DNA from 4 places in the Streptomyces kanasensis genome. Region 2 is predicted to be linked to each of the others. Evidence: riboswitches for the same ligand, from Rfam matches in the RefSeq annotation. Region 2 holds a riboswitch; each other region holds the start of a gene.
What was found. A riboswitch is a leader RNA that binds a small molecule or an ion and turns the genes downstream of it on or off. The one in region 2 is predicted to bind cyclic di-AMP.

Region 1: linked by a shared signal. The riboswitch ahead of ACF053_RS16145 (transglycosylase family protein) and the one ahead of ACF053_RS22695 (transglycosylase SLT domain-containing protein) in region 2 are both predicted to bind cyclic di-AMP.
Region 3: linked by a shared signal. The riboswitch ahead of ACF053_RS01680 (C40 family peptidase) and the one ahead of ACF053_RS22695 (transglycosylase SLT domain-containing protein) in region 2 are both predicted to bind cyclic di-AMP.
Region 4: linked by a shared signal. The riboswitch ahead of ACF053_RS03480 (M23 family metallopeptidase) and the one ahead of ACF053_RS22695 (transglycosylase SLT domain-containing protein) in region 2 are both predicted to bind cyclic di-AMP.

What each region holds. Positions count from the first base shown of each region.
Region 1 is NZ_JBIBSF010000005.1:482,040-489,739, reverse strand. It holds gene eno (phosphopyruvate hydratase) at 1-1,127, opposite strand, end outside; gene ACF053_RS16145 (transglycosylase family protein) at 1,439-2,116, opposite strand; cyclic di-AMP (ydaO/yuaA leader) riboswitch at 2,121-2,294, opposite strand; gene ACF053_RS16140 (transglycosylase family protein) at 2,555-3,610, opposite strand; gene ACF053_RS16135 (cytochrome P450 family protein) at 3,724-4,989, opposite strand; gene ACF053_RS16130 (hypothetical protein) at 4,986-7,289, opposite strand; gene ACF053_RS16125 (nucleoside triphosphate pyrophosphohydrolase) at 7,338-7,700, opposite strand, start outside.
Region 2 is NZ_JBIBSF010000009.1:211,253-218,952, reverse strand. It holds gene ACF053_RS22705 (hypothetical protein) at 1-168, shown strand, start outside; gene ACF053_RS22700 (vanadium-dependent haloperoxidase) at 395-1,672, opposite strand; cyclic di-AMP (ydaO/yuaA leader) riboswitch at 2,113-2,268, shown strand; gene ACF053_RS22695 (transglycosylase SLT domain-containing protein) at 2,274-3,035, shown strand; gene ACF053_RS22690 (hypothetical protein) at 3,019-3,477, opposite strand; partial or broken gene ACF053_RS22685 (Gfo/Idh/MocA family protein) at 3,615-4,636, opposite strand; gene ACF053_RS22680 (sugar phosphate isomerase/epimerase family protein) at 4,672-5,607, opposite strand; gene iolC (5-dehydro-2-deoxygluconokinase) at 5,905-6,891, shown strand; gene iolB (5-deoxy-glucuronate isomerase) at 7,142-7,700, shown strand, end outside.
Region 3 is NZ_JBIBSF010000001.1:395,630-403,329, forward strand. It holds gene ACF053_RS01665 (isopenicillin N synthase family dioxygenase) at 81-1,088, shown strand; gene ACF053_RS01670 (MBL fold metallo-hydrolase) at 1,140-1,967, opposite strand; gene ACF053_RS01675 (lactonase family protein) at 2,371-3,390, shown strand; gene ACF053_RS01680 (C40 family peptidase) at 3,467-3,946, opposite strand; cyclic di-AMP (ydaO/yuaA leader) riboswitch at 3,950-4,112, opposite strand; gene ACF053_RS01685 (hypothetical protein) at 4,596-5,462, opposite strand; gene ACF053_RS01690 (hypothetical protein) at 5,459-5,824, opposite strand; gene ACF053_RS01695 (aldo/keto reductase) at 6,737-7,570, shown strand; gene ACF053_RS01700 (hypothetical protein) at 7,652-7,700, shown strand, end outside.
Region 4 is NZ_JBIBSF010000001.1:791,232-798,931, forward strand. It holds gene ACF053_RS03475 (SGNH/GDSL hydrolase family protein) at 146-922, opposite strand; gene ACF053_RS03480 (M23 family metallopeptidase) at 1,094-1,993, opposite strand; cyclic di-AMP (ydaO/yuaA leader) riboswitch at 1,996-2,154, opposite strand; gene ACF053_RS03485 (tyrosine-protein phosphatase) at 2,747-3,559, shown strand; gene ACF053_RS03490 (aspartate aminotransferase family protein) at 3,623-5,011, opposite strand; gene hpnH (adenosyl-hopene transferase HpnH) at 5,557-6,579, opposite strand; gene ACF053_RS03500 (phosphorylase family protein) at 6,599-7,255, opposite strand; gene shc (squalene--hopene cyclase) at 7,256-7,700, opposite strand, start outside.

The sequences.
Region 1 (7,700 bases), on a different contig from region 2:
AGGTCGGCGATGGTGACGTCCTCGGTCTCGCCGGAGCGGTGGGACATCATGCACTTGAAGCCGTTGCGCTGGGCCAGCTCGACGGCGTCGAGGGTCTCGGTGAGGGAGCCGATCTGGTTCACCTTGACGAGCAGGGCGTTGGCCGCGCCCTCCTCGATGCCGCGGGCGAGGCGCTCGGGGTTGGTGACGAACAGGTCGTCACCGACGAGCTGGACCTTCGTGCCGAGCTTCTCGGTGATGGTCTTCCAGCCGTCCCAGTCGTCCTCGAACAGCGGGTCCTCGATGGAGACAAGCGGGTACGCCTCGACGAGCTCGGCGTAGTACTCGGTCATCTCGGCGGCCGTGCGGGACTTGCCCTCGAAGGCGTAGGCGCCGTCCTTGTGGAACTCGGACGCGGCGACGTCCAGGGCGAGCGCGATGTCGCGGCCCGGGGTGTAGCCGGCCTGCTTGATCGCCTCCAGGATGAGGTCGAGCGCGGCGCGGTTCGACTCCAGGTTCGGGGCGAAGCCGCCCTCGTCGCCGAGGCCGGTGGACAGGCCCTTCTCCTTCAGCACCTTCTTGAGGGTGTGGTAGACCTCGGTGCCCCAGCGCAGGGCCTCGGAGAAGGACTCCGCGCCGATCGGCGCGATCATGAACTCCTGGATGTCCACGTTGGAGTCGGCGTGCGAGCCGCCGTTCAGGATGTTCATCATCGGCACCGGCAGCAGGTGCGCGTTCGGGCCGCCCAGGTAGCGGAAGAGCGGGAGGTCGGAGGCCTCGGAGGCGGCGTGCGCCACGGCGAGGGAGACGCCGAGGATGGCGTTGGCGCCGAGGGAGGACTTGTCCGGGGTGGCGTCCAGGTCGAACATCGCCTGGTCGATGAGGCGCTGCTCGGTGGCGTCGTAGCCGACGAGCTCCGGTCCGATCTGCTCGATGACGGCGAGCACCGCCTTCTCGACACCCTTGCCGAGGTAGCGGTCCTTGTCACCGTCGCGGAGCTCGAGGGCCTCGAACGCACCGGTGGAGGCACCGGAGGGGACGGCAGCACGGCCGGTGCTGCCGTCGTCGAGGCCGACCTCGACCTCGACCGTGGGGTTGCCTCGGGAGTCCAGGATTTCCCGGGCTACGACGACGTCGATGGACGGCACGAGCATCTCCTTCTGGGATGTGACGCGTGGAGTGCAGGGGCTTCACCCTTGCGGCAAGAGCCTAACCGGCTCCGGGGCCGGTGCCCGCGACCGCCCGCCTCCTGGGACGAAAAAGGGCACAACCACCCATGAGTCGGGACGAACTGACAGCGTCCCTACTGATGAGTAATCACGCTGAGCGGGTCGACACTCATCCGTCCTGGCCCGGTTCGCCCCGTTTCGTACGGGAGTCGTGACGACGGAGGGCCCCGGTCCGACCCACCCCCGGGTGGAGGGCGCGTCGGGCCGGGGCCGGTCGCCGCGGGAGGGGGTCAGCTCAGGTGGAGCTGCTGGCCCGGGTAGATCAGGTCGGCGTCGGAGACGATGTCCCGGTTCAGGTCGAACAGCTTCTTCCAGCCGCCCGTGACCTTCTCGGCCGTGGCGATGGAGCCGAGCGTGTCGCCGGCCTTGACGCGGTACTCGCCGTCGCCCTTCTCGACCTTCGCACCGGTCGGGGTGGTGACGGTGCCGGAGGACTTCGGGGCGGCCTTGGGCGTCGCGGCCTTCGGCGCGGTGCGCTGCTCGCTGCGCGTGGTGGGCTCCTCGGCGGTGCGCTCGGCGGCGGCGCCGTCGTACGCGGCACCGGACAGGCCGACGCCGCAGCTCGGCCACGCGCCCTTGCCCTGGCCGGCGAGGACCTTCTCGGCCACGGCTATCTGCTGCGACTTGGAGGCCTTGTCGGCGGTCTGGGCGTACGCGGTGCCGCCGTAGGCCGCCCAGGTGGAGGCGGAGAACTGCAGGCCGCCGTAGTAGCCGTTGCCGGTGTTGATCGACCAGTCGCCGCCGGACTCGCACTGCGCGACGCGGTCCCACTCGGCGGCGGTGGCGGCGTTCGCGGTCGTGGCGCCGAGCAGCGGGGCGGCGACGGCGGCACCCGTGATGCCGGCGAAGGCGGCGAAACGGACGGCCTTGGACGGGCGGCGGTGCTTGCGCTTGCCGGAAGAAAGCATGGTTGTGTCTCCTCACCGACGCCTACGAGGTGAGCTGTCGGGTTCGGGCCTGGTGAGTGCCCGGCCGTGCGCTGGGTGGCGCACGGCTTCACCCCTAGCCGGTCCCGGCCGTCCTCGGACGGCCCGGCCCCGGCGCTTACCTTGGGTCCCCCGCTCCTGCCCACGGCGCTGGAAGCGTCGACTGTTCCCGTCGCCGGCGGCAGGATTCGGCGTTACCGGTCGGACGGGGCCCGCGGTGGCGAGCTGGTCTCGACGGTAATCACAGACCGCCCCGAAGTTCAAAGGGGGACATCCGGGTCAATCTGCCCCTACTTGCCTGTCCCTTACGGGTGTTTGCGCAGGTAGGGGCCGAAACGGACGGACCGGGCGGCGGCGACGCACCAGTTGGGGTGAAGAGACTCTTGTCTCACTTCCGAGAAACGGACATTCAGCCCGTAACTACCCCTCGGACGGGGCGAGATCGAGGCTCTGGCCAGGGACGATGAGGTCCGGGTCGGTGCCGACGGCCTCGCGGTTGGCGTCGTAGAGGGCCGTCCAGCCGCCGGGCACCTCGTGCGCGTCCGCGATGGCCCAGAGGTTGTCGCCGGGCCGGACCGTGTACGTGCCGTCGGCCGCGAGACCGTCGGCGGTACGTGCCGTGGCGTCACCCCGCGAGGTGGGCGTACCCGTTCCGCGCCCTTCGACCGCGGCGCCGGCGTCGACGGAGCCGTCACCGGGGACCGGGGCCGTCGGACCGGCCGCGCCCTCCTCCTTGGCCGGCTCGCCGCGGTGCTTGCCGGTGCCGGACGCGGGGGTCGGGACCCCGCCGTCGACGGGGGCCTCGCCGGGGGCCGTCGGGGACGGCTCGGCGGTGGACCCGCCCGGGGCGGTCGGCGTCGCCGCCGGCGCGGTCGGCGACGCGGTGGCGCCGGAACCCGCGGGGGCGCCGGTCTCACCGGAGCCGGTCTCACCCGAGCCGGGCGCGCCGGAGCCGGTGGCGGCCTCGGTGCCGGTCGCGGGCCGGTCCGCCGTGGAGGGCGTGCCGGCGTCGGGGGCGGGCTCGGCGGACGCCTCGGGCTCCTCGGCGCTCGCCGACGGGGCGGGCGAGGTGCCGGGGTCGGTCTCCGTGGTGGAGCCGCCGCCGACGGTCAGGCCGGCGATGGGGGCACAGGTCTGCCAGGCGGCGGCGCCCTGCGCGGCGAAGACCTTCTCCGCGACGGCGATCTGCTGGGCGCGGCTGGCGAGGTCGGCGCGGGGCGCGTAGGCCGTGCCGCCGTACGCCTGCCAGGTCTCCTGGGAGAACTGGAGGCCGCCGTAGTAGCCGTTGCCGAGGTCGGCGCTCCACATGCCGCCGGTCTCGCACTCGGCGACCCGGTTCCAGGTCTCGGCGTCGGCCGCGGACGCGGTGCCCGCGCCGAGCAACGGCAGGGCGATCGCGGATCCGGTCACCCCCGCGGCGACGACGAGGGCGGGGGCCTGACGGGGTCGACGGTGTCGTCCGTTCCCGGAGCGCATGCGTTCAACCTTTCGCGTGACTGCTGAGGTGACGGTGAACGTAGCGGCATTCGAACGCCAGTCACAAGTCGATGCAGGGGAGATTACGCGAAGATCACAGTCATGACGGAGTGTCAGCTTGCTTCGGGGGTGAACTCCACCGGCAGCGTGCGCAGTCCCCGCATGATGAGTCCGCCGCGCCAGCGCAACTCCTCCGGGGGGACGGCGAGGCGCAGGTCGGGCAGGCGCGTCAGCAGCGTGGCGAGCGCCGTCTGCCCCTCCAGCCGGGCGAGCGGCGCGCCCAGGCAGTAGTGGATGCCGTGCCCGTAGCCGAGGTGCTGGTTGTCGCTCCGCGCGAGGTCCAGGGTGTCCGGCCGGTCGAACCGCTCGGGGTCCCGGTCGGCGGCCGCCAGGACGACCAGGACCGGCTCGCCCACCTCGACGCGCTGCCCGCCGAGGGTCAGCGGCTCGGTCGCGAAGCGCCAGGTGGCGAGCTCCACGGGCCCGTCGTACCGCAGCAGTTCCTCGACGCCGGTCTCCAGCAGTCCGTGTTCCCCGGCGGCCAGCGACCGCTGGAGGCGGGTGCGCTGCACGTCGTCGCGGAGCAGGGCGTACGTGCCGTTCCCGATGAGGTTGACCGTGGTCTCGAAACCGGCGAACAGCAGGATGAAGGCCATCGCGGCGGCCTCGTTCTCGGTGAGGTGCTCGCCGTGGTCGGAGGCCCGGATGAGCCCGGAGATCAGGTCGTCGTCCCCGCCCCGCCCCAACCCCTCCCGCTTGCGGTGGATCAGGTCGACGAGGTAGGCCCGCATCCGCTTCACGGCCCGCGCCACCCCGCCGCGCGGCCCGCCGCCGTGCCGGATCATCTGCCCGGCCCAGTCCCGGAAGTCGTCCTGGTCCTCGGCGGGCACCCCGAGCATGTCGCAGATGGCGTGGATGGGGAGCGGGAAGGCGAAGTCGTGGATGAGGTCGGCCTCGCCCTTCGCGGCGAAACCGTCGATCAGCCGGTCCGTCAGCTCCTGCACGCGGGGCGCGAACTCCGCGACCCGGCGCGGGGTGAACGCCTTCGACACGAGCCGGCGCAGCCGCGTGTGGTCCGGCGGGTCGATGTTGAGCAGGTGCGTCATCAGCTCGGCCTTGCGCTCGCCGGGGATGCCCGTCTTGCCCTTGGCGTGCGCCGGCTCGGCGTGGTGCGCCGGGTTCTTGCTGAGCCGCTGGTCGGCGAGGGCCTGCCGGGCGTCGGCGTACCGGGTGACCAGCCACGCCTCCACCCCGCTCGGCAGCCGCGTCCGGTGCACGGGTGCGTGCTCCCGCAGCCAGGCGTACGCCGGGTACGGATCGGTGGCGAACTCCCAGGTGAAGAGCTCGGGGGGGACGGCGGGGTCGTGGGGAGCGTTCACCCCCCGACGGTATCCGGCCCCTCGTCGAGGGCCCGCACGGCACCCGGGTGCCCGGCGTCGGCGGCCTTCCGCATCCAGGCGGCGGCCTCCTCCGGCTCGTACTCGGCCAGCAGGCGGGCCATCCGGTAGGCGCCGTAGGCGTCGCCGAGCTCGTGGCCGCGCGTGTACCAGTCGACGGCCCCGGGGCGGTCGTGCTCCTGCTCGCACATGACGCCGAGGTGCGTCGCGGCCGCGCCGAGCCCCTGGGCGACGCACTCGTGGAGGAACAGCTCGGTGGCGTTCCGGCTGCGGAACCGGTCCGGGGCGCGCTCGACCGGCCGGGCGGTGTCCAGCGCGTCGGCGGCCCGGCGCAGCCACAGCTGCGCGAGCAGCTCCTCGCCCCGGTAGCGGTGGAGCGCCCCGAGGCTCCCCGCGACGGAGGTGCGACCCGCGACGAGCGCTTCGCTGTAGCGGTCGAGGGCCCGTGCGTCGTCGCCCTCGGCGAACAGCAGGTCGCCCAGCCGGTGCGCCGCCTCGGGGTCGCCGCCGGCCGCTCCCTCGTTCAACCAGCGGTGTGCCCGGTCCACGAGCAGCAGGCCCAGCCGGGTCGCCGCGGTGGCGTCGCCCGCCTCGGCGGCCTGCTGGAGGTACGGCTCGGCCGCGCGGAGTTCGCCCCGGTCGGCGAGGAAGCGGCCCAGTTCGGCCGCGGCGGGACCGTGCCCGGCGGCGGCGGCGTTCCGCAGCCATTCCACCGAGCCGGTCAGCCGCGCGAGGCGGTGCATCGCCACGGCGTCCCCCGCCTCGGCGCGCGCCCGGTAGTGCCGGCCGGCCGCCTGCGCCACGGCCTCGTGGTCGTGCGCCAGGGCCAGGTCCCACACCGCGTCCGGCACCGGGGGGAAGCCGTCGTCCGCGAGCGCGTCGGCGACCAGGGAACCGTACGCCCGCCATCCGTCGTCCTCCTCGACGAGCAGTCCGGCCACGCCGAGGCGGGGGCGGGCCGCCCAGGCGAGGACGTCGTCCAGGTCGCCCGCGTCGTCGGGCGCGTGGTGCCGGTACGCCGCCCGCAGCAGCTCCGGGGGGACCGGGTGGTGCAGTCCGCACCGTGCCAGGTCGATCGCGGCGCGCACCAGCAGGTGGCCGCGCGGGTGGCGCGTGGGGCGCTCCGCGCGCCGCCACTCCTCCCACAGGTCGGGGCCGACCGCCAGGTAGGCGGTGACGGCCCGGCCCTCGCACCAGTACAGCGCCGTCTCCAGCCGCCCGTCGTCCCGGGCGACGAGCCTGCCGGTCTCGGCGAGGCTCCACTCGGCGCCCAGCTCCACCGTCCGCGCCCGGCTGAGGACCCGCGCGGGGCCCGGGGCGCCGAAGCGGTGCTCGTCGTACGCGGCGTCGGACATGGTCGCGAGCACCGGCACGCCCCGGGCGGTCAGCCGGGCGAGGAGCGGGGCGTCCAACCCGTGCGGCCCGAGGTGGCGTTCGAGGTCGTCCAGCCACAGGACGCACCGCCCGCCGCGGGCGGCCATCCGCTCGGGCAGGTCCCGCAGGTCGCTACCGGCCGGGGGCACGCAGACCCGCCGGTCGGGCAGGACGCGGCGCAGGGCGGCCCAGGCCGTGGTGGTCTTGCCGGACAGGGGTTCGCCCGTGACGAGCACGAGGCCGCCCTGCCCCGCCGGCCCGGTGAGGAGCCGGTCCAGTTCGGTGTCGGCGTCCCGCTCGACGTACGGGCCGTCGTGCCGGGCGCCGAGGGCGAGCGGGTCGGCCGTGGCCGCGTCGAGCCAGACCGCCGGGTCGGGGGCGGGCGGCGGGCCGTAGTGCAGGGCGCCGATGGTGCCGGCCTGGATGACGGTGGCGGCGGTGCCGCCGGAGACGGTGTTGCGCACGTCGTGCGCGGTACCGCCGGGTCCGGGCCCGGGCCCGGACCCGGTGGGTGCGGGGCCGGTGGGGCCGGATGCGCCCGGGGCGTGCGGGCCCAGCGGGGCGTGCGGGTCGGACGGGTCGTGCGGGCCCGAGGGGTCCGACGGGGCGTGCGGGTCGGCCGGGCCGCGGTCGCCGGCACCGCCGCCGCACTCCTCGACGAGGGCGCGGATCCGCCGCGGGGCGCGGGGGTCCCGCTTGGCGGCGTGGCGCAGCCAGTGCTCCAGCCCGGCGCGGACGATCCGGTCGTCCGTGCCCGAACGCAGCTCCTGCTCGATGAGCACGAGTCCGCCCGCGTCCCCCAGGTCGTCCTCCGTCAGTCTCGCCCTGACCCGGGGCCACGCGGCGCCGCGCATGATCCCCAGCAGGGCGGTGACGTCGGCGGCCGTGAGCCTCTCCCCGTACGCCATCACGCGCCCTCCCCCGACTCGCCCGCCCCGTACGCCCGGTGGGCCACGTTACCCAGCCGGCCGGGCCTCCGCCGCGCGGATGGCGTCCCGGTAGGTACGGGCCGCGGCCCGCAGCGCGGCCTCCGGGTCGACCCCCTCGGCCTCGGCCCGCACCGCCATGGCGAGGAGTTCGTAGCCGATGCCGGGACCGGTCGGCGTCGGGACGTCCAGACCGGCGGTGCGCACCCGGCCGGCGAGCTTCGACGCGAGGGCGAGGCCCGGCTGGCCGAGCGGTACCCCGTCGGTCACGGAGGTCCGCTGCTTCTCGACGGCCTTCGTGCGGAGCCAGTGCTCCTTGACCTCCTCCGGGGTGTCCGCGGTGGCGTCGCCGAAGACGTGGGGGTGGCGGTGGACGAGCTTCTCGACGAGGGT
Region 2 (7,700 bases):
ACCTTCACCCTCCAGCTCGTCCTGGACGAGGGTGCCTGGGAAGAGGTGCTGACCGTGGACGCCGCTGACGCCGACGTCCTGCAGGACCTGCTGTCGAACACCGGAACCGTCCACTACGACGTCGCCCGTCGCACCCTGATGTTCGGCGTCACCCCCACCGGCAGCTGAACGAGGGCCGGCGGCCGCGTCATCGCGGGCGCCAGGAGCGGGGCGGCCACGTGCCACGACCGGAGCGAGGCCGCCCCGCTCCGCCCGCCTCGGGCCACGGATCGCCCGTGGGACGCGTTCGACGTGCCGGCGTACCGGTCGGTCCCCGGTGCGACTGTGCGCGCGGGCACGCCGGCGGACGGGAGGACCCCGTTCCGCCGGCGTACCCGCGCGTCGGCGTGCCGCGTCAGCCGCGCACCGGCCGGAAGTACCGGCCCAGCGCCCAGGCCGCCACCTGCCGGCCCGTGGCGTTGGCGACCACGTCGGCCGTGCGGGTGTGGATGCCCGCCCACACCCGGGCGTCGATGGCGTCCCGGTCGTAGTCGCGGGCGTGGGTGTAGGTGCGGGTGGCCTTCGCGACGATCGACGTGATGCGCAGGTCCAGCCGCGGGCTGCCGGACAGCAGGGTCAACGTCCGCGTCAGAGCGCCGGCCGTGGCGGCGTGGCCGCTGAGGTAGTCGGGGTGCGCGGGGGTTTCGAGGAGCGGCTGCCAGCCGGGGGCGGGCTCGGTGCGCGGGTTGCCGTCGTTCGCCGCCTCGTGGAGGGCGGTGACGGGTCGCCAGGAGCCGTAGCGGAGCTTCGCGTCCCAGGCGGCGATGACGGTGTCGGCCTGCACGGTGTTGACCGCGGCGTACAGGCGGGCGGTGTCCACCAGGTCGAGGCGCCGGCGGGCGGCCCGGTCGGCCAGGGCCCCCTGGAGGTCGAGCTTGGTGAAGAACAGCGCGGTGGAGGTCTGCGCCGGGGTGCGCCGTGAACCGGTCTTGGAGCCGAAGGTCTTCACCTCCTCGAGCTCGGCGGCGTAGCGGGCGGAGGTCAGCGCGGGAGGCGGTCCCGGGCGGAACTGCTCGGGCCGGTCCATGAGCAGCGGGCGGAGCCGGCCCAGCCACGCGCTGGCGAAGGGCTCGTGCGCGGGCGGGGTGGGGCGCCAGACGCCGGTGCCGGGCGCGTGCGGGAAGTCGACCTTGGTGCCGAAGCCGTCACCGGCGCGAAGGTCGATGACGTGCCGGGCGGCCCGGTGGCCGAAGGCCACCCCCGCGTCCTCCGCGGGCCCGTCGGGCACCTTCGCCAGGGAGGCGGTGTGGGCCTTCGCCAGCTTGCCCGCCGCCTGGGGGAAGGCGTGACGCAGGATGTCGTGGGCGGCGGTCGCCGCCGCGGCGACGGCCGAAGCGGGGCGGGGTGCCCGCTCCCGCCACCGGTAGGGCTCGTAGCGCCCCTCGACGCCGACGACCGCGTTGTAGACGGCGACCGAGACGAGGGCGTGCCAGAGCACCTCCTCGGACGCGCTCCCCTTCTGGTCGACGGTCTCCGCGGTGGTGCGCGCCCAGTCGACGACGACGGAGCGGGCCGATCCGGGCGCGGCGGCGCGGGTGGATTCCGGCACCGCCGCGGAGGGAGTGGTCGTGGCCGCCAGCGTGGTGAGGCCCAGAAGCACCGCCGAGGTCGCCCACACCCGACGGTGAGCCATGAGAAATGCCGTCTTTTGCACTATCCATCCCTTTGTTGGCCGTTTCCGATCGATTTAACCCTGAATGCTCGTCGAGGTGACGCAACCGCTCGGCGCGTCCCCGGACCCGTCCGGGCGGCGCGCTCACCCGAACGGCTCCGACGCGCGGTCATGTCCGGTTCGTCGCCGTCAGTGGCCCTTGGGGTGTTTTGGGGTTGTGAGTGGTAATTGGCCACCGTAGAGGGCGCATTGCGTCGCCCGGTCGCGGCCGGCGCGTCCCGTGACGTCGGTCACGCGGGGAACCGCCCGTCATTCCCGGACGGCCTGTGGTGTCAAGGAATTCACGCGGAATGGTCTTGGGAATTGATCACCTGTGGGAATTCCGGGCCTTGTTCCCGTCGACCGCCGTCGTCTACGGTCACCGCATTCCGGAGGGAACGCCGAATCCTGCCGCCTTCCGGACTCCGCACCCACTCACGCACGGCAGGAGCGGGGGAACCAGGTAAGTCGCCGGTCCGGTTCCCGGAGCGGCTCGGGGTGGAGTGGTGGCCGCGGCCACCGCCGGACATCTCCCGTCCGAACCCGACAGCTCACCTCGCAGGCGCCGGAGAGGAACGCCCCCATGCCCGCACAGGGTAAGCACCGCCGTCCCAGGAACAACCGCCTCGCCCGTACCCTCGCCGTCGCGAGCACCGGTGGAGCCGCTCTCGCCCTGCCCCTGGTCGGCGCCACGACCGCTTCGGCGGCGCCCGCCACGACGCAGCTGGCCGCCCCGGCGCAGGTCACGGCCGCGCCGACCGCCGCCGTGACCGCCGCCAAGCCCACGACGTACTCCGTGGCCGCGGGCGACACCCTCTTCCGCATCGCCGCCGACCACGCGGTCACCGGCGGGTGGAAGAAGCTGTTCCAGGACAACCGTCCGGTCATCGGTGACGACCCGTCACACATCCGGCCCGGCATGAAGCTCACGCTCGGCGCGAAGGCCGCCGAGCGCCCCGCGCCGGCCCGCGCCGACCGCTCCCAGGCCCGCCCGGCCGTGGCCCCCGTGCAGGCGAAGACGTACACCGACGACCTCGACGGCTGGATCAGGGAATCCCTGGACGTCCTGGCGCGGCACGGAATTCCCGGCACTTACGAGGGAATTCACCGGAACATCATGCGTGAATCCTCGGGAAATCCGCTCGCGATCAACAACTGGGACTCCAACGCGGCCGCCGGAACGCCTTCCAAGGGCCTCCTCCAGGTCATCGACCCGACCTTCACCGCGTACCACGTGCCCGGCACGCCGCTGGACCCGTACCACCCGGTCGCCAACATCACCGCCGCGTGCAACTACGCGGCCGACCGGTACGGCTCCATCGACAACGTCAACGGGCCGTACTGACCGTCCCTCCGGGGCAGGTCCCCGAGCCCTGCCCCGGATCCGGCGGCGCGGTGAGGCCGGAAGCGTCCGCGGACCAGCCCCCGCCGTCCTGGTTGCCGCAGTCGTTCACCGGCCGGTGCTCCGGCCGCTGCACGACGTTGCCCACGCCGAACAGGAGACCGCCCGCGCCCGGGGCGTCCGCACCCGTGCCGTCCGGGCCGGGGAGACCCGTACCCGGGAGGTCCGTACCGGGGACGTCCGTACCGGGGAGGTTCGTACCGGGGAGGTTCGTACCGAGAACCTCCGTACCGCGGGGGCCCGGGTGGGCGCTGATCGTGCCGCGCCCGCCCGTGCCGCGGCCGTCCGCGTCGGTGACGGCCGCGACGGCGGCCGTGGCGGCACCCGCGGTCACCGCGAGCGCGCACGCCAGGGCCGGCGCGGCGAGCAGGATGCGTCCAGGCATGGGGACCCCCTTCGAGGAGACGGTGTCCCGGCCACTGTGCGCGCCACCGCCCCGGCCGCACGCCCATTGCTCCGTCCGGCGGCGCGGTGCCCGCCCCGGCAGCCGCGCCGGCGGGAGCGCACCGGCGCCGCTGCCCGTCAGGCGTAGAGGGCCGGGCGTTCGGCGAGCGCCACCTCCACGCGTCCCCCGCCGGCCTGCGCGCGCACCCCCGCCTCGCACACGGCCGCCGCCGCGTACCCCCGTCCCAGCAGCTCGGCCCGGTGACCTCACCGCGCCGCGTGGCGTCCACCCAGGCCCGCACCTGGCGGTCGTACGCGTCCTCGAACCGCTCCTCGAACCCCGCCGCGACCCGGCCGCCCCAGCGGCCCGCCGTGGTGAGGAGCATGCCGTGCGCGTCGCCGATCCGCGCCGTGCCGCTCTCGCACACCGCCTCGGCCTGCACCTGGTAGCCGAAGCGGCAGTTGAGGTAGACCTCCACGTCGGCCAGGGCGCCGCCGTCCGTCTCGAGCACCACGAACTGCGGGTCGGCGAGCCCCTCCGGGGCGTTGCCCGACGCCCTCGGGCGCAGCACCGTGACCGCCGCGACCTCCTGACCCAGCAGCCAGCGGGTCACGTCCACCTCGTGCACCACCGAGTCCTCGACGAGCATCGCGTCGGTGAACCCGGGCGGCGAGGCGGCGTTGCGGTGCCGGTGGTGCAACATCAGCGGACGTCCCAGCCCGCCCTCGTCCAGCAGGGCCTTCAGCCCGAGGTACTCCGCGTCGTACCGCCGCATGAAGCCCACCTGGACCAGCCGCCGCCCGAGCCGCTCCTCGGCGCGCACCACCCGCAGTGCCGCCGCCGCGTCCGGGGTGAGGGGCTTCTCGCAGAGCACGGGAAGTCCGTACTCGAGCGCCGTGAGCAGCGCCGCCTCGTGCGCCGGGCCGGGGGAGGCGACGACGACGGCGTCGACGCCCGGCGCCGCCATCGCGGCGGCCGGGTCGGTGTGCACCGTGCAGCCGTCCACGGCCGCGGTGACCGCCGCGGCCCGCCCGGCGTCCACGTCCGCGACGGCGACCACCCGCGCCCCGGCGATCACCCGGTCGATGCGGCGGACGTGGTCGGCGCCCATCCGGCCGGTGCCGACGACGGCGACGCCGAGCGTCCCGTGCTGGGTCATGGTCCAGGGTCCCTTCCGGGTGAGCGGGGACGCCGTCAGGCGCCGCAGGAGCGCAGGAACCGCCGTGTCCGCACGGCGACGGGCAGCGGCTTTTCCGGCGGGCACGGGTACATGTCCTGCTCCACGATGGCGAACAGGTCCACGCCCAGGCGCTGCGCCGCCGCCAGGACCGGGGGGAGGGCGGGCACCCCGGACGGCGGTTCGCACATCACGCCGCGCCGCACGGCAGGCCCGAAGGCGACGCCGTTCGCCACGACGTCGGCGAGGACGGCCGGATCGACCTGCTTGAGGTGCAGGTAGCCGATGCGCTCGCCGTACGTCTCGATCAGCTTGACGCTGTCACCGCCGCAGTAGGCGTAGTGCCCGGTGTCCAGGCACAGGTCCACGAGCCCCGGGTCCGTGGCGTCGAGGAACCGCTCGACGTGCTCCTCGGTGTCGAGGTGCGTGTCGGCGTGCGGGTGGACGACGATCCGCAGGCCGTACCGGTCCCGCACCTCGCGGGCGAGCCGCTCGGTGCCGCGCGCGAGGTGCGTCCACTGCTCGGCGGTCAGCTCCGGCGGCTCGACGAGCGCCGCCGTGCGGTCGTCCCGCCAGAACGACGGGATGACCACCAGGTGCCCGGCCCCCACCTCTCGCGCGAGCGCCGCCACCTGACGGACGTGCGCCCAGGTGGCGTCCCAGACGGCCGGCCCGTGGTGCAGCGAGGTGAAGACCGTGCCGGCCGAGACCCGCAGGCCGCGCCGGGCCGTCTCGTCGGCGAGCCGGGCCGGGTCGGTGGGCAGATAGCCGTACGGGCCCAGCTCGATCCACTCGTACCCCGCCCCGGCGACCTCGTCGAGGAACCGCTCCCAGGGCACCTGCCGCGGGTCGTCCGCGAACCACACCCCCCACGAGTCGGGGGCGGAGCCCACCCTGATGCGGTCCAGGAGCGGGGGACCGGCGGGGCCCGACACGGGGCCGGCGGCGTCCATACGGCGGTCCTTTCACCCGGCGGGCGGTCGGCGGGGCGGGCGAGGGACGACGACGGGGCCACGGGGGTGAGGGGAGCCGCCCGCGGGCGCGCCCCGGTCCCGGGCCGGCCGCCCCGGTCGCACGGTTCGGATACAAGTGGGTGGGCGGCGCCCTGTCAACACCTTGTCAGGACATCCTCTCAGGACGAGGTCAGGATGTCCGTACACGGCGTTGACACCGCCCCGGGCACCCCGTAGACCTGGGGACAGCGGTCACCGCCCCCTGCCCACCGCCCGCCGGCACCAGGAGCGACGCGCATGCCCCACTCCGCCGAGACCTTCGACCTGATCACCATGGGCCGCATCGGCGTCGACCTCTATCCGCTCCGGACCGGCGTGCCGCTGTCCGAGGTCGAGACGTTCGGGAAGTTCCTCGGCGGTTCGCCCACCAACGTCGCCGTCGCCGCCGCCCGACTGGGGCGCTCCGCCGCCGTCGTCACCCGCACCGGGGACGACCCCTTCGGCACCTACGCGCACCGGGCGCTGCGGGACTTCGGCGTCGACGACCGCTGGGTCGCCCCGGTCGCCGGACTCCCCACCCCGATCACCTTCTGCGAGCTCTTCCCGCCCGACGACTTCCCGCTCTACTTCTACCGCCGACCCAAGGCCCCCGACCTGGAGATCCGCCCCGACGAGCTCGACCTCGACGCGCTCCGCGCCGCCCGGGTCCTGTGGACGACCGGCACGGGACTGAGCGCCGAACCGAGCCGCACCGCGACGTTCACGGCGCTGGAGGCCCGCGACCGGGCCGGCACCACCGTCTTCGACCTCGACTGGCGCCCGGTGTTGTGGGACGACGCGACCGAGGCCCGCCGCCACTACGCCCGCGCCCTGCGCCACGCGACCGTCGCCGTCGGGAACGTCGACGAGTGCGAGCTCGCCACGGGTCTGCGCGACCCCCTCGCGTGCGCCCGCGCCCTGCTGGACGCGGGGGTCGACCTCGCCGTCGTCAAACGGGGCCCCGGGGGCGTCCTCGCCCTGCACCGCGACGGCACGGCCGCCGAGGTCCCGCCCGTACCGGTCGACGTGGTCAACGGCCTCGGCGCGGGCGACGCGTTCGGCGGCGCCCTGTGCCACGGACTGCTGGCCGGCTGGGGGCTGGAGCGCACGCTGCGGTACGCCAACGCCGCCGGCGCCCTCGTCGCCTCCCGGCTCGCCTGCTCCGACGCGATGCCCACGGCGGCCGAACTGGACGACCTCCTCGCCGGCGGACCGGCGCACACCGCGCGTACCGCCCACGGCTGACCGCACCGCCGTGTTGACCGACCGGCCCCCCGGCCCCGCCACCGGACGGTACGACCGCGCCCGCCCCGGGCCCGTACGCCGAACCCCCGCCCGAGCGGCCCGCACCCGCGAAGGGCCCCTCCCGCGCCCCCCGGCACCCCGTGCGCCCGGCCGCACTCGTGCCCGGCGCGTGCCGACACCCCCGGCACGCCGGCACCCCGGCGGCGCCGCCATCGACACCGCCACCGACACCGGCTCCCAGGGAGCAGTCATGACCGCATCCGACCACCTGCCCGCCGGGGCGACGGCGCACGGCCCGTACGCCGTCGACGTCACCCCCGAGTCCGCCGGGTGGGGCCACTGCTCCCTGCGCGTCCTCGCCCTGCCCCCCGGCGGGCGGCACGCCTTCGACACCGGCGGCAGCGAGTGGATCGTGCTCCCGCTCGCCGGCGCCTGCACCGTCGAGGTCGACGGGCTCACCCTCCCGCTCGCCGGCCGGGCCGACGTCTTCACCGCCGTCACCGACTTCGCCTACGCCCCCCGGGACGCGCGGGTGGAGCTGACCTCGCGCGGCGGCGGCCGGTTCGCCCTCGCCGGCGCCCGGTGCGAGCGGCGCCTGCCCGCCCGTCACGGCCCCGCGTCCGGCGTCCCCGTCGAACTGCGCGGCACCGGCACGTGCAGCCGCCAGGTCAACAACTTCGCCGCGGCCGACGTGTTCGACTGCGACCGGCTGATCGCCGTCGAGGTGCTCACCCCCGGCGGCAACTGGTCCTCGCACCCGCCGCACAAGCACGACGAGCACCGCCCCGGCGAGGAGTCCGTCCTGGAGG
Region 3 (7,700 bases), on a different contig from region 2:
GCCTTCCGTACGCCGCGATCCCGCCAACATCGGGAAGCGGGGCCTCGTCACACTCGAAACGGAAGGCCACCATGCCGGCCATGACTGCCGCCACCACCCGCTCGCTGCCCGTCATCGACCTGTCCGCGGCGGACGACCCGGCGACCCGGGACGCGTTCCACCGCGACCTGCTCGCCGCGGCCCGCGACGTCGGGTTCCTCCACCTCACCGGTCATGGCGTCACCTCCGGCGAGACGGCCCGCCTGCTGGAACTGACCAGGGCGTTCTTCGCCCTCCCGGAGGCCGACAGGCTGGCGCTGAGCAATCTGAACTCGCCCCACTTCCGCGGTTACACCCGCGTCGGGCACGAGCTCACCGGGGGCCGTTCCGACTGGCGCGACCAGCTGGACGTCGGCGCCGAGCGCCCGCCCGTCCCCGTGGGCCCGGACGACCCGGCGTACCTCTGGCTGGAGGGCCCCAACCAGTGGCCGTCGGCGCTGCCGGAGCTGCGCACGGCCGTCCTCGCCTGGCAGGACCGGCTCGCCGGGGTGGCCCACCGGCTGCTGCGCGAGCTGCTCACCGCCCTGGGGGCGCCGGCGGACTTCTTCGACGGGGCGTTCGCGGACCGGCCGCACCTGCACACGAAGCTCATCCGGTACCCCGGGTCGGCGCCGTCCGGGGCGGCCCAGGGCGTCGGCGCGCACAAGGACTACGGTTTCCTGACCCTTCTCCTCCAGGACGAGGTCGGCGGCCTGCAGGTGCGCTCCGGCGACGGCTACCTGGACGTGCCGCCGCTGCCCGGCGCGTTCGTCGTGAACCTCGGCGAGCTGCTGGAGATAGCGACCGACGGGTACCTCTCGGCGACGGACCACCGGGTCGTCAGCCCGCCCGGCGCGGTGGAGCGGTTCTCCGTGCCGTTCTTCTACAACCCCCGCCTGGACGCGGTGATCGAGACGGTTCCCGGCGCCTACCTGGAGCACGCGCCGGGCGTCGCCCAGGACGGCGCCAACCCGCTGCACGCCGAGTACGGCCGCAACGAGCTGAAGGGATGGGTGCGCGCCCACCCGGAGGTGGCCCGTCGCCACCACCCGGAGCTCGTGGCCGGCTGACCGCGCCGCCCGACCGCCCGCGCCCGCGTACGGGCCGGACGGTCCTCCGTTTCACGCCGCCGGCGCGCCGCCCCGGGGGCGCGCCGGCTCGAAGCCGGCGAGCATCCGCTCCAGCGCCTCCTGGTCGGGCCCGACGAACGGGTCGGTCGCGGGCGCCTTCGCGAGGGTGTCCAGCATCCGCCCGGTGATGCCGACGGCGGGCGGCAGGTGCACGGAGAGCACGGTCTCCGGGTCCATCTCGCGCAGCGGCCGGAGGCCGGCCAGGAACCCGTCGCGGTCCACGATGTGCACCCACGGGCTGTCGACGGTCGCCCACAGCAGCTGCGCCCCCTCCAACTCGTCCGCGTCCAGCACCCCGGCGTCCCCGCTGTCGGCCAGTTCGGAGGTCGGCATGGGGCCGCCGAAGCAGTCGGAGCTGAAGCAGGTGCGGGAGCGGTCGTCGTAGAAGCCGACGGTCGCCGGGTTGTCGAAGAGCGGCGGCCGGAAGGCGTACAGGGTGCGGTCGCCGACGTCGAGGGACTGTCCCGGGTTCAGCAGGAAGACCCTGCTCGTGGGCAGGGGCCGCTCGGTGGACATGATGCCCGCGCCGATGTACGTGGTGACGACGCGTGCGTCGGGGGCGGCTTCCAGCAGGTCGAAGAGCCCGCCGGTGTGGTCGCGGTCGGGGTGGGTGAGCCAGATCCAGCGCACGTCGACCGGATCCATCACGGAGCCGAGCCGGGTGAGGAAGTCACGGTCGGGGAGGCCGAGCCCGGTGTCGACGACCACGGGCTCGCGGGCGTGCAGGACGAAGGCGTTGACGGTGAGGAAGCCCATCCCGGGGACGGGGAGCGAGTCCCCGAGGACGGTGATGTCACGGCCGACCTTGTGCGTGGTCATGGCGGCGCTCCGTTGCACCCCCCGGGGGTGGGCGTTCGCGGCCGCGCGGGTCCTCCGGTACGTCCATCATCGCCCCGGCCGTGCCACCTCCGCACCCCGCGCGGGTCGCCGTACCCGTACCGCCCGGAAGAGGGTTCCGGCGCGCGGCGACCGCGTCGCCCGGTGACGATGGGCTCCGGACGGCCACGAGGACGGCCAGGGCGGCGCGGGCAAGGACAGCGGGGACGCCCGAGGACAGCCGGACCCCGAGGACACCCGAGGACATGCGAGGAAAGGGGACACCGTGGGCGACGACGCGGCGGCGGCACACGCGGGCGGTACCGGCGGCGCGCCGGGCGGGGGCGCACACGACGCGCCAGGTGCGGGGCCGGGTGGTGGGCCGGGACCCGAGCGGTGGGCGTACATCGGTTCGTACACCTCGGGAGGTGGCCGCGGCATCACCGTCGCGGCCGTGGACCCCGGGGACGGGGCGCTGACCCCGGTCGCGGTGGTCGCCACCGCGCCGAACCCGGCGTGGCTCGCCCTCGACCGGCGGGCCGGGGTGCTGTACGCGGTGAGCGAGACGGACCCGGGCGCGGTGACCGCCTTCCGGGCCGACGGGCCGCGGCTCACCCCGCTCGGCCCGCCGGTCGGGGTGGGCGGCGCCGGGCCGACCCACCTGGGGCTCGCCGGCGGCAGGCTGCTGACCGCGAACTACGCCTCCGGAAGCGTGAGCAGCCTGCCGCTCGCGCCCGACGGCGCCGTCGGCGGGCCGCCCGTGGTCCTCGCGCACCACGGTTCCGGCCCGGACCCGGACCGGCAGGAGGCGCCGCACGCCCACCAGGTCGTCGGGGACCCGGGCGGCCGCTGGGTGCTCGGTGTGGACCTGGGCACGGACTCCGTGCGGGTCTGCGCGCCCGACCCGGACACCGGCGGGCTGCGGGTGCACGGCGAGGCGGCGCTGCGGGCGGGTTCGGGGCCGCGACACCTCGCCTTCCACCCGGACGGCGAGGTGGTCTACGTCCTGCACGAGCTGGCACCGCAGCTGACGGTGTGCCGGTGGGACGGTGCGTCAGGAGTGCTGCAGCCGCTCGCGGAAGTCGCCGTGGACACCGACCCGGCTCCGGAGGGCGGCCGGCTGCACCCGTCGGTCGTCGGCGTCGCGGCGGACGGGCGCTTCCTGTGGGTGGCGGTGCGCGGCAGCGACAGGCTGCTCACGCTCTCCCTGGAGGACGGCGCGGAGAAGCCCCGCGTCACGGGGAGCGTGGGCTGCGGCGGCGTCTGGCCGCGGGACGTGGTGCTCGACGCCCCGGGCCGCCGCCTGTACGTGGCCAACGAGTGGTCCGGCGACGTGACGTGGTTCGACGTGGACCCGGAGACCGGGACGCCACACCCGGCGGGTGCCCTGGAGCTGCCGGCCGCCGCCTGCGTCGTCCTCGACTGAACGGCCCCCTCGCGGCCGGCACGGCAAGGGTGCCGGGACGCGTCGCCGTCCCGGCACCCCGCGCCGACGGTGTCCGTCAGCGCACGCGGCCGTAGTAGACCGCCTTGGACCAGATCCGCTCCTGCTTCACCACCGAACCGGCCTTCGGGGAGTGCCAGATCTTGTTGCTGCCGGCGTAGATGCCGACGTGGTAGACCCGCCCACCGGAGTGGAAGAACACCAGGTCGCCCTTCTGGCGGCCGGCGGCCGAGATGTGCCGGGTCTTGTTGTACTGCTGCTGCGCGGTGCGCGGCAGCGTCTTGCCGGCCTGCTTGTAGGCGTAGAGCGTGAGCCCGGAGCAGTCGAACCGCTTCGGGCCGACGGCGCCGTACTTGTACGGGGAGCCCTTCTTCGAGGCCGCCACGTTGAGCGCCTTGACGGCGGGCGCGGGAGCCGCGGCCTCCGCTTGCGGGGCGACACCGGGGGCCAGGAGCGAGCCGCAGACTGCGGCGATGGTGAGAGCCGAGACCGTACCGGTCCGGGACAGCACGGACGGGACATTCATCTGCGCGGTCATGCGCAACCCTTCGTCATCCGCCTGCGAAGGATGACCTGTCGGGTTCGGGCTGGCGAAGTTGCCCGGCCGCTGACGCGGCTTCACCCCAAGGGACGGCCGTGGTGCACACGTCCCGTACTGCTGGGTCCTCCACTCCTGCCGATTCACATACCGTCGACTCAGTCATCCGGGCAGCGGCAGGACTCGGCGTCCGCCCGGACCGCCCCGCCACGGCGGCGAGGGCTTGTCGTCGTCACGGATCTTGACCCATGTCGAGCCGAAAGTTCGAACAGATTCGGCTTTTTGTGAGACTCCTCACCGCTCACCCCTTCCTGACATTCCGGGTGTTTCCGGGCAGGGCGAGATGGCCTGAAACCCCCTGTGAACAGGGGGATTCACGGCGGAATCACCCCTTCCGATTACGACTGTCCGCGCGGTGCCGCCGCAGCCTGCGATCCGGGTCTCGATGCACGGGTGAATACCGGTCACCCAGGTGCGCCCCACAGCTCGTTCGATTCCAGCCGGTCCGTCGCTCCCCGGCACGGGACGCGGCCCGGGGCCGGTCGCATCGGGGCGCCCCGTACCGGAACGCCCCGTACCGGAACGCCGGCGTGCGCGCCCCCGTACGCTTCCGTGCCCCGGAACGGTTCCCTCCGGCCTGCGGCCGGGTTCAGCGTGAGGGCTGTACTCCCGGCATGAGGGCGATCCAGGTGTTCTCGCTCTCCTTCAGGACGTAGATCGGATCCGTCCTGCGCTGCCAGTCCAGGGGCACGACGTAGTAGCGGCCCGCGCGTTCCAGGAGGAGGCGCAGTCCCGTGTAGCGGTGGCGGTGCGGGAGGTCGGCGCCGAGCTGCTCGTACGTGACCGTCGGTGAGGCGATGGCCAGCCGCTGGGTGCTCAGGACGACGACGGCGGGCCACCGGCGCACGGTGCGCGCACGGTCCCGGGCGTCCCGCTCGCCGAGGTGCCCGGCCACGAGCGTGAGGGACCAGAACAACAGGAGGAGCGCGGCGAAGACCGGTACGGCCCTGCCCCACAGGCCCTCCGGGCGTCCGCCCCGCACGGTCGGGCTCTGCCCCAGCAGGAGGCCCACGGCGAGAGTGAGCGGCGCGACCCAGCCGTAGGGCTGGATCCGCTGCCACAGGACCAGCAGCACCAGGCCGGCGACCGCGAACACCAGGTGGAGGCGCGCCAGCCACGCGAGGACCGTCGCGGCGGCCCTGACCGGCGGCCGCTCGCGAGCGCCGGCCCGCGCGAACAACAGGACCACCACCAGGACCGCGCCGACGGTCAGGACCTCCAGGCGGAGCAGGTGGAGGCTCTGCAGCGCCAGGTGGGAGAAGGCGAAGTCGAGGGACGCGGGCCCCAGGTGGAAGTACCCGTAGAAGCGTCCCGTGTAGATCGCGCCGAGGTAGAACATGAGGGCCGCGACGAGCGACGCCTGCGCCACGAGGGCCTTGACGAGCGCGGTGCCCGACGTGTCGCCGCCGCCCGCCCGGCCCTTGGCGAGGGGTTGCTCCGCCGGGGCCCCGCTCACGGGGCGTCGGGCGGGACTTCGACGCCGGGACTCTCGGGACCCGGGGGCTTGGGCCCGGGGGTCTTCGGGTCGGGGCTGGCGACCGTCTGGGTGGGCGCGACCCCGGGGTCCGTCGTCGTCGCGCCCCGGTCGGTGGGCGGTTGCGGGACCTGGGGCACCTGGTAGTGGCCGGTTCGGCTCGCGTACGGCGACGACGGCGTGCCCGGCGGCGTGGCGGTCGGCGACGCGGGCAGGAGGCTGCTCGACGGCGACGCCGGCGGGTCCCCCGGCTCGGAGGACGAACCGCAGGCGGCCGCTCCCCCGACGCACACCAGAACCAGCACACCGGTACGGGCGGCGCGCCCGATCACCCCGTCGACCATGTGACCTCCCGAGTCGCCGGTGAGCGTAGCCCCGTCGGGCCCGCGCTCCCGCGCGCCCGGCGGCCGGGCCCGGGCGCGCCCACCCGATCGGCCGCACACCCGGTACCGCGCCGCTGCCGGGCGCCGGCCCCGAGAGGTGCGTGCCCCGGGCGTCGGGACCGGCGGTGGCGGTCGGGGGAACGCCGGTCGGCCGGGGACCCGCGGCCGACTGCCGCCGGCTTGGCGGCCGACGACGCGCCCCCTGGCGTCCGAGCCGTCGGCGGGCGGGGTGGAGGTGGGGGCTGGGGCCCGCCCACCAGCGTCGGGCGCGGCGGGGCGGAGGGAAGTGCAGGCGACCGCGGGCACCCCCTCCGAAAGCCGGCGGATCGCCTTCCGGCCCCCGCCCTCCGCTCCCCCGACGGGCACGCCTCGACCGCGTCGTCCTCGTGGAGCGCGGCCACGTCGGCCGCGCCGCGCCTCGGACCGGCCGCCGGAGCCGTGCTCACGGGGGGCGTCGATCCGGCGCTCGTCGGCGTCCCGGCGGCGGTGCCCGCGGACCTCGGGTCGCAGCTGCTGACCGGCGGGCGGCTCGCCGCCGCGGCCCGCCCGGACACCCCCTCGGCCGAGCGGTGGCCGCGTCACCCTGCGTGACGCGGCCACCCATCCGTGCGCCTGCGTGCCGCCGGGCACCGGCCCGCGCGCGGTGGTCGACGACGCCGGCACGCCGACGCTCGTCCGGCGTAACGCCCCCCGTCCCGCCGTCCGGGCCCTGCTCGTCCCCACCTGCAGGGCCGTCGCCCCGGGGCCGCCGGCCACGGCGGCGGGACCGTCCGGCCGGCCGACATGGAAACCACCGATCCGGGAATGCGTCACCGGGTGTGATCGTTGATCCCCGGATGTACCGACCGATGACGACGTAAGGATCGACCGCCCGTGAGCAAGGTCCCCTCCCTCATCCTGAACAACGGTGTCTCCATGCCGCAGCTCGGCTTCGGCGTCTGGCAGGTCCCGGACGACGAGGCGGCGAGCGCCGTGGGCACCGCCCTGGAAGCCGGTTACCGGAGCGTCGACACCGCCGCGGTCTACGAGAACGAGCGCGGCACCGGACAGGCCATCGCCTCCTCGGGCATCCCCCGCGAGGAGCTGTTCGTCACCACCAAGCTGTGGAACAGCGAGCAGGGCCACGACTCCACGCTCCGCGCCTTCGACGCCTCCCTGGAGCGGCTGGGCCTCGACTACGTGGACCTGTACCTCATCCACTGGCCCGTGCCGGCGCTGGACGCGTACGTCGACACGTACAAGGCGTTCGAGAAGATCCTGGCCGACGGGCGTGCCCGCGCCATCGGCGTGTCGAACTTCCTGCCCGAACACCTGGAGCGGCTGATCGACGCCACCTCCGTGGTCCCGGCCGTCAACCAGATCGAGCTGCACCCGCAGCTCGCGCAGTCCGAGTCCCGCGCCTTCCACGCCCGCCACGAGATCGCCACCGAGGCCTGGTCGCCGCTCGGGCAGGGCAAGGGCCTGCTGGAGGTGCCGGCCGTCGCCGCCGTCGCCCGCAAGCACGGCCGCAGCCCGGCGCAGGTCGTGCTGCGCTGGCACCTGCAGCTCGGCAACGTCGTCATCCCGAAGTCCGTGACGCCGTCGCGGATCCGGGAGAACATCGACGTCTTCGACTTCGAGCTGGACGCCGAGGACATGGCGGCGTTCGCCGCCCTCGACGAGGGCAAGCGGCTCGGCCCCGACCCGGCCGAGTTCGACGTCCGCTGACCGGTTGAACCGCATGCGCCCGGGCGGGTCGCGGCCGTCTCGCACCCCGGCCCGCCCACCGCACGGCGCAGGAAGGGCCCCATGGACATGGACCGAGACCCCGGAGTGGAGCGGACCTCGAAGGAGGTCG
Region 4 (7,700 bases), on a different contig from region 2:
GTGCGCGGCTGATGCGCGCCCCGGCACCGAGCCGGGCGCGGCGCGGTCTCCGGGCGGACGGGGTGACCGCCGCGCCGGCAGGCACCGGCGCGGCGGCGGGCATCCGCAGTGACGCGCCCCGTGGGCCGCGTCCCCGTGCCCCCGGTCACAGGGGCAGGAGGTCCGGGCGCTTGGCGGAGACACGGTCGCCGGAGCTCTCGCCCCGCAGGCGGCGGCCGATCCAGGGGACCAGGTACTCGCGGGCCCACTGGATGTCGTCGCGCCGCCCCTCCAGGGTCCCGCGCGGCGGGAGCGGCGGCCACGCCTGGTCCGGGTCGGCCGGGACCTCCAGGCCGAGGACCTGCGCGGCGCGCAGGGCCACGCGCGTGTGGCCCTCGGGCGACAGGTGCAGGCGGTCGTGGTCCCAGGCGCGCCGGTCCTGGACGGTCCGCAGGGACCACAGGTCCAGGACGGGGCAGCCGTACCGGTCGGCGATGGCGCGCACGTGGCCGTTGTACGTGGCGATCTTGCCGCGCAGGTGGCGCAGGACCGGCACGCCGCGCGTGTCGAAGCCGGTGGTCACGAGGACCGTGCCGATGTGGGAGGTCAGGTCGACGACCGCCCGCTCGAAGCGCTCGGCGACGTCGTCCGGGTCGCTGCCGGGGCGGATGATGTCGTTGCCGCCGGCGCAGAAGGTCACCAGGTCGGGGGCGAGGGCCTTCGCCCTCGGCACCTGTTCCGCCACGATCTGGTCGAGGAGCCTGCCGCGCACGGCGAGGTTGGCGTAGCGGAAGTGCCCCTCCTCGGGGATCCGGTCGGCCAGCAGGACCGCGAGGCGGTCGGCCCAGCCGACGAAGCGCCCGCCGGGACCCGGGTCCCCGACGCCCTCCGTGAAGCTGTCGCCGATCGCCGTGTACGACCCGATCACGTCGTTCTCCCCCATCGTCGAATCGTCTGCCACGGCAGCACATCATCCTCCGCGCGGTGTGACCTACGCGACCGTAGGAGGGGTTGACGGGGCGTGATCTCCGCCACCGCGCCGCCGCCCGGCACCCCTCAGGGGTGCCGGGCGGCGGCGCGGTGCGGCGGTGCGGGGCGCGCGGAGCGCCGGGCGTCAGATGCTGACGCCGTGGCCCCGGAGGTACGCCAGCGGGTCGATGTCCGAGCCGTAGGCGGGGCTGGTGCGGATCTCGAAGTGCAGGTGCGGGCCGGTGGAGTTGCCGGTGGAGCCGGAGAGGCCGATCTGCTGGCCGCCGCCGACGGTCTGGCCGGCGGAGACGGAGAGGGAGGAGAGGTGGGCGTACTGCGAGTAGTTGCCGTCGGCGTGCTTGATGACGACCTCGTTGCCGTAGGCGCCGCTCCAGCCGGCCGAGACCACGGTGCCCGGGCCGACGGCCTTGACGGTGGTGCCGGAGGAGGCGGTGAAGTCGACACCGGTGTGGTAGCCGGAGGACCACATGGAGCCGGAGGCGCGGTACGGGGTGGAGACGCCCGCCGAGACCGGGGCGGTGAAGCCGGAGGAGCTGCTCTGCGCGGGGGCCTGCTGCTCGACCTTGGCGGCCTTCGCCGGGGCGGCCTTCGCCGGCGCCGGGGACGAGGCGGCGGAGCGGGAGGCGCGGGCCTCGGGACGGGCCTGGTCGGCCTTGTCCGGGTTCTTGGCGCCGAGGGTCAGCTTGAGGCCCGGGTGGATGAGTGCCGGGTCGTCGCCGATGACGTCGCGGTTGTCGGCGTACAGCTTCTGCCAGCCGCCCTTGACGTTCTTGTTGTGCGCGATCTTCGCCAGGTAGTCGCCGGCCGCGACGGTGTAGACCCGCGCGGCGGGCTTGGCGGCCTCGGTGACGGACGCGACGGCGGCCTGGGGGGCGGTGGCCGGGGCGGCCGCGGGGGCGGCGGCGTTGGCTCCGGTCGCGCCGATGAGCGGGAGGGCGATGGCGGCGCCACCGGTACCGGCGGCGACGAAACCGCGGGTGAGCGGGCTGGACTTGGGACGGCGGTGCTTACCCTTGGCGGGCATGGCGTTTTCCTCTCCGGCGCCTGCGAGGTGAGCTGTCGGGTTCGGGCTGGAGCTGCCCGGCCGCGCCGGTGGCGCGACTTCACCCCTAGCCGTACGGGAATTCCCGTACGGCGGACTACCTGGGTCCCCCGCTCCTGCCACACGTTGGGTGAGTGCGAATTCCGGGGCGGCGGCAGGATTCGGCGATCCGCCCGGCTGGTCGGGACCGTAAGCGAGTCAGGACGCCGGGAACAAGCGGATGGTTGCGCCGGTGCATTCATCCTTCGGAATTCGCGCCGGAATTCCGGTCACCCTCCGTGGATTGCGGATCATGTGTTCCCGTGCTGCACAGGCCATTTCGGCGCCGCGGTCGGCCACGGTCCGTCACTTCTATGACGCTGCTCACGCACCGGAGGCCATCTCCCTTGTTTACGGGGCGTGTTACTACTTACGTCGCGAATACGGACAGAAGCCGCCGATCGTGATCAGGGCGACCATCGACCCATCCCCCACCCATCCGGGGCCGCGCCGACGGCGGCCACCGCCGGACCGGTACGCGAAAGACCCCGAACAGGGACAGAACGACCCGCCGGGTCGGCACTCCGCGGGGCCCCGCGCACCCGCCCCGCAGGGCCCTGACCACGGGCGGGGGCCGTGTGCGGACGACAGGAGGACGACCCGCATGGTGATCTTCACCGGGGGAAGCGATGTCGTATCGTCTGATCCGCGACATCGTCGGCGGCCGTCGCCGACGCCAGACACGGAGGAGCCCCCGTGACGCAGCAGCTGCCGGACGTCCCGCCGACCGCCGAGCCGGAGCTCACCGGCGTGCGCAACTTCCGCGACGTGGGCGGGCTGCCGACCGTGGACGGGCGCCGGGTGCGCGACGGTGTGCTGTTCCGCAGCGGGCACCTCGCGCACGCCACCGCCGAGGACGCCGTCCTCCTCGCCTCGCTCGGGCTCCACACCGTCTTCGACTTCCGCAACGCGGCCGACCAGGCGCTGGAGGGGCCCGACGTCGAGCTGCCCGGCGTGCGGAACGTCAACATCCCGCTGACCGACCCGGCCGACGGCGCCGAGTTCTGGCGGATGGTGCGCGACGGCGACATCGAGCAGCTGCGGGACCTCCTCGGTGACGGCAAGGCCGCGGCGCGCATGCGGTACGCGTACCGCAGCATCATCGCCGAGCGGACCGCCGAGCACGGCCGGGTGCTGCACGCCCTCGCCGATGACAGCGTCCCCGCGCTGATGCACTGCGCGGCGGGCAAGGACCGGGCGGGCCTGTCCGTGGCGGTGGCGCTGCTGGCCGTCGGTGTCGAGCGGGACGCGATCGAGGCGGACTACCTGAAGTCGAACGACCCGCGCCGCCGGTACAAGGTGCACCGCAGCGACTCCTCGCCCACCGGGATGTCCCCGGAGGTGATGGAGCTCCTCGCGCCGCTCTTCGACGCACGCGTCGAGTACCTGGCGACGGCGTACGAGACGATCGAGGAGCACTGGGGCTCGACCGAGCGGTACCTGAGCGAGGGGCTCTCGCTCGACGGCGCGACCCGCGAGCGGCTGCGCCACCGCCTGCTCACCGACTGACGGGCGGGGCGGTGACGCCGCCGCGTGGCCGCCGGGCCGCCACCACCGCCCACCGGAGCCGGGTCAGCGGTTGCCGACGGCCTGCTTCACCAGGGTGCGCCCGAAGTCCCAGACGAGCCCGCCGCCGCTGTGGGCCTCGTCCATGACGGCGGTGAACGCGGCGACGAACCGCTCGACGTCCCCCTCCGTGAGGACCAGCGGCGGGATCAGCTTGATCACTTCGAGCCGGTCGCCGCAGACCTGGGTGAGGACGCGGTGCCGCTGGAGCAGCGGCACCACGACCATCTGCGCGAACAGCCCCTTGCGGGCCGTCTGCAGCATCGTCCAGCGGCTGCGCAGCCCCAGGGACGAGGGCCTGCCGAACTCCAGGCCGAGCATCAGGCCGCGGCCCCGCACGTCGTGGAGCATCTCGTACCGGCCGACGAGCTCCGACAGCCGGGCCTTCAGCAGCGCGCCGGTGCGGCGGGCGTTCCCGACGAGGTCCTCGCCCTCCAGCACCGCGAGGACGGCCAGCCCGGCCGCCATGGCCTGGGCGTTGGCCCCGAAGCTGGCGGAGTGGACGACGACGCGGTCCATGGACGAGTAGACCTTCTTGAAGATCCAGTCCTTGCCGAGCGTGGCGCCGACCGGGACGTACCCCCCGGACAGGGCCTTCGCGACGCACACCAGGTCGGGCTCGACGCCCGGCTCGTGCTGGTACGCGTAGAAGTCACCGGTGCGGCCCAGGCCGGTCTGGACCTCGTCGACGATGAGCAGGGCGCCCCGGCGGTGCAGCAGCTCCCGGGCGGCCCGCAGGAAGCCCGGCGGGGTCTCGTGGACGCCCTTGCCCTGGATCGGCTCCACGATGAGCGCGGCCACGTCGCCGCGCCTCAGCTCCCGCTCCAGGGCGTCCAGGTCGCCGAGGCCGATCGCCGTGTCGGGCAGCAGCGGGGCGAAGCCGTCGCGGAAGCACGCCTCGCCGTTGACGGACAGCGCCCCGGCGGTGAGCCCGTGGAAGGCGTGCGCGCAGTACAGGACGCGCTCGCGGCCGGTGGCGCGGCGGGCGAACTTCAGCGCGGTCTCCACGGCCTCGGTGCCGCTGTTGCCGAAGTACACCCGGTCCAGCCCCGGGGAGTGGGACAGCAGCCGCTCGGCGAGGAGGCCGGGCAGGGGGGCGCAGTCGAAGCGGGTGAGGTCGGGCAGGTCGGCGTCGATGACGTCGTGGAGGGCACGGCGGACCACGGGGTGGTGCCGGCCGAGTCCCATCACGCCGAAGCCGGCGAGCATGTCGAGGTAGTCGTTCCCCTCGCCGTCCCAGAAGTGGGCGCCCGCCGCCCGCTCGTACATCTTGTCGAAGCCGAGGGTGCGCAGCATGCGGGGCAGCTGGTGGTTGAGGTGGCGGCTGTGCAGCTCGTAGCGCTCGCCGGCGCGTTCGGCGAGCAGCTTGCCCAGGTCGAAGTCGGTGGTGGTCATGGCTCGCTCCGCACTCCGTTCCGCAGGTCGTCCGGCGGCGACGTGGGCCGCGGTACGTGGTTCGTCCCGCCACCCCGGCCGGGTGGCGGGACGCGGGGCCTCGGTGGTCCGCCGGGCGGTGCCCGCCGGGGTGGGCCCCCTGCCGGCCGGCGGGGCGGCAGGGGGCCGCGTCGACGAAACGTGCCCCGGCGGGGGTCGGCGACCGTGCGCCCGGCGCCGTGCCGGGCGGGTGGTCGTGGAGGGCCGGCATGTCCCACGGCTCGACCGCGCCGCTGGTCCGGGCCGCGCGGCCGCCGGTCTTCGAGCCGCGCCGACGAGGGGGGCGCGGATCCCGGCGGCCGGCAGGTCGCATGGCCCGCCGGTCGGCGCCCGGAGGTCGCGGGGTGTCCCGCCACCGTCCGGGAACGTCACGTCGGGGGCTCATCCCGGGGGCCTTTCCCGGGGGCGCGGTCACGGCGCGGCGCCGCGCCGCGGCGGTCGCGTCAGGCGTGGTCGTGTCGTCAGGCGGGGCCGCCTCACGCCCGGTCGCCTCACGCGCGGTCGCCTCACGCGCGGTTGCCGGCGACGGACTCGCGGGCGGCGCGGAGGGACTCGCGCAGGGAGCCCATGGTGGCGAGGACGGCGGTGGGCTCGTAGCCGCAGTGCGCCATGCAGTTGGCGCACCGAGGATCCTTGCCGCGGCCGTACGCGTCCCAGTCCGTCTCCTCGACGAGCTCCCGGTAGGTGGGGACGTACCCGTCGCTCATCAGGTAGCAGGGGCGCTGCCAGCCGAAGAGGGAGTAGTTGGGAATGGCCCAGGCGGTGCAGGGGAAATCGACCTTCCCCTCCAGGAAGTCGAGGAAGAGCGGGGAGTGGTTGAGCCGCCAGCGCCGCCGGTTTCCGCCGGAGAACGCCTTGCGGAAGAGTTCCCTGGTCTGTTCCACACCGAGGAAGTGCTCCTGGTCGGGCGCCTTCTCGTACGCGTAGGCCGGAGAGATCATCATTTCGTCGACGCGCAGGTCGTCATTGAGGTAGTCCAGGACCTCGATGACGGTCTGAGGGGTGTCGGTGTTGAAGAAGGTGGAGTTGGTGGTGACCCGGAATCCCCGCCGCTTCGCCTCCTTGACCGCCTCGACCGCCTCGTCGAACACGCCCTCCTTGGCGACCGACTCGTCGTGGCGCTCGCGCAGCCCGTCGATGTGCACGGCGAAGGCGAAGTAGGGCGAGGGGGTGAAGTCCGCGATCCTCTTGCGGAGCAGCAGGGCGTTGGTGCAGAGGAAGACGTACTTGCGCCGGGCCACCAACTGGGCGGTGATCTCGTGGATCTGGGGGTGCATCAACGGCTCGCCGCCGGCGATGGAGACCATCGGCGCGCCCGACTCCAGGACCGCTCCCACCGCCTGAGCGACGGGCATGCGCTGCTTCAGGACCCCGGCCGGATGCTGGATCTTGCCGCACCCCTCGCACTTCAGATTGCAGGCGTAGAGGGGCTCCAGTTCGACGATGAGGGGGAACTTCTCCCGCTTGCGGAGCCTCTGCCCGAGCAGATAGGTCCCGACCCGGACTGACTGGCGGAGTGGCATGGCCATCCGGCTACCTCCTGGGGAGCTACAGGGAACGGTGCCATTCATGGAACGCGGGAAGGACGGCACGAAGGACACGGAAGGCCGATATTCCCCCGCGCACCGTCCCGATCCGGACCAGTTCGTGCTCCGGGGCGTCCACGACCACCCGGACGGCGGCAACGGGCCGGGGACCGACGGCCAGCGCCGCCCGCAGGGAGGCCGCTGACTCCATGTCGACGGCGAGCGCTCCGGTGGCGCGCAGGTGCGCCCGCTCCCCGCCCCGTACGACGTGGTCGGAGCCGGTCAGCGGCCCGGTGTGGACCGTCCGTCCCGGCAGCGCCCTGGCGACCGCGGCCACCAGCGCCTCGGGGGCCGTGCACGGGGTGGCGCCGTACGGGCCGCGCGTCTCGTCGGCGACGACCACGTCGCCGGGGTGCATGCCCGGGGCGAGCCCGGCGCAGAAGCCGGAGGCGACGACGGAGGCCCCGTGCAGGGCGCCGTCCCGCAGGGCGTCGGACACGGCGCGGTGGGCCTGCGCGGGGCCCATGCCGGTGCGCAGCACGGTGACCGGACCCGGCGCGCCGTCCGCGCCGCCGCGGGCCCGCGGCCGTCCGCCACCGCGCAGCGCGAACCGCTCGATGCCGAGCGCGCAGGCGACCAGCAGCGGCGCCGCCGGTTCCCGCGCGCGCCGGGCGGCCACTCAGCGGCCCTTGCCGAAGGACGGCTCGCCGTGCACGTACCGGCCGAGCGCGGTGAGCGGGAAGACCTGGCGGTACAGGTGGTAGTTGATGGAGAAGTCCCACGGGAAACCGGTCCCCGTGAAGTACGGCTCGTCCCATGACCCGTCCTCCCGCTGCGTGCGGGCCAGCCACGCCACGCCCCGGTCGACGGCCGCGGAGTTCCGCTCCCCCGCCGCGAGCAGCGCCAGCAGCGCCCAGGCCGTCTGGGAGGCGGTGGAGGCGCCGCGGCCGACCCACTCCTCCTCGCGGTAGGAGCGCAGGTCCTCGCCCCAACCGCCGTCCTCGTTCTGGACGGACTCCAGCCAGGCCACGGCCCGCCGGATCGCGGGGTGCGCCGGTGGCAGCCCGGCCGCGGTGAGCGCCGGCACCACCGACCCCGTGCCGTAGACGTGGTTGACGCCCCAG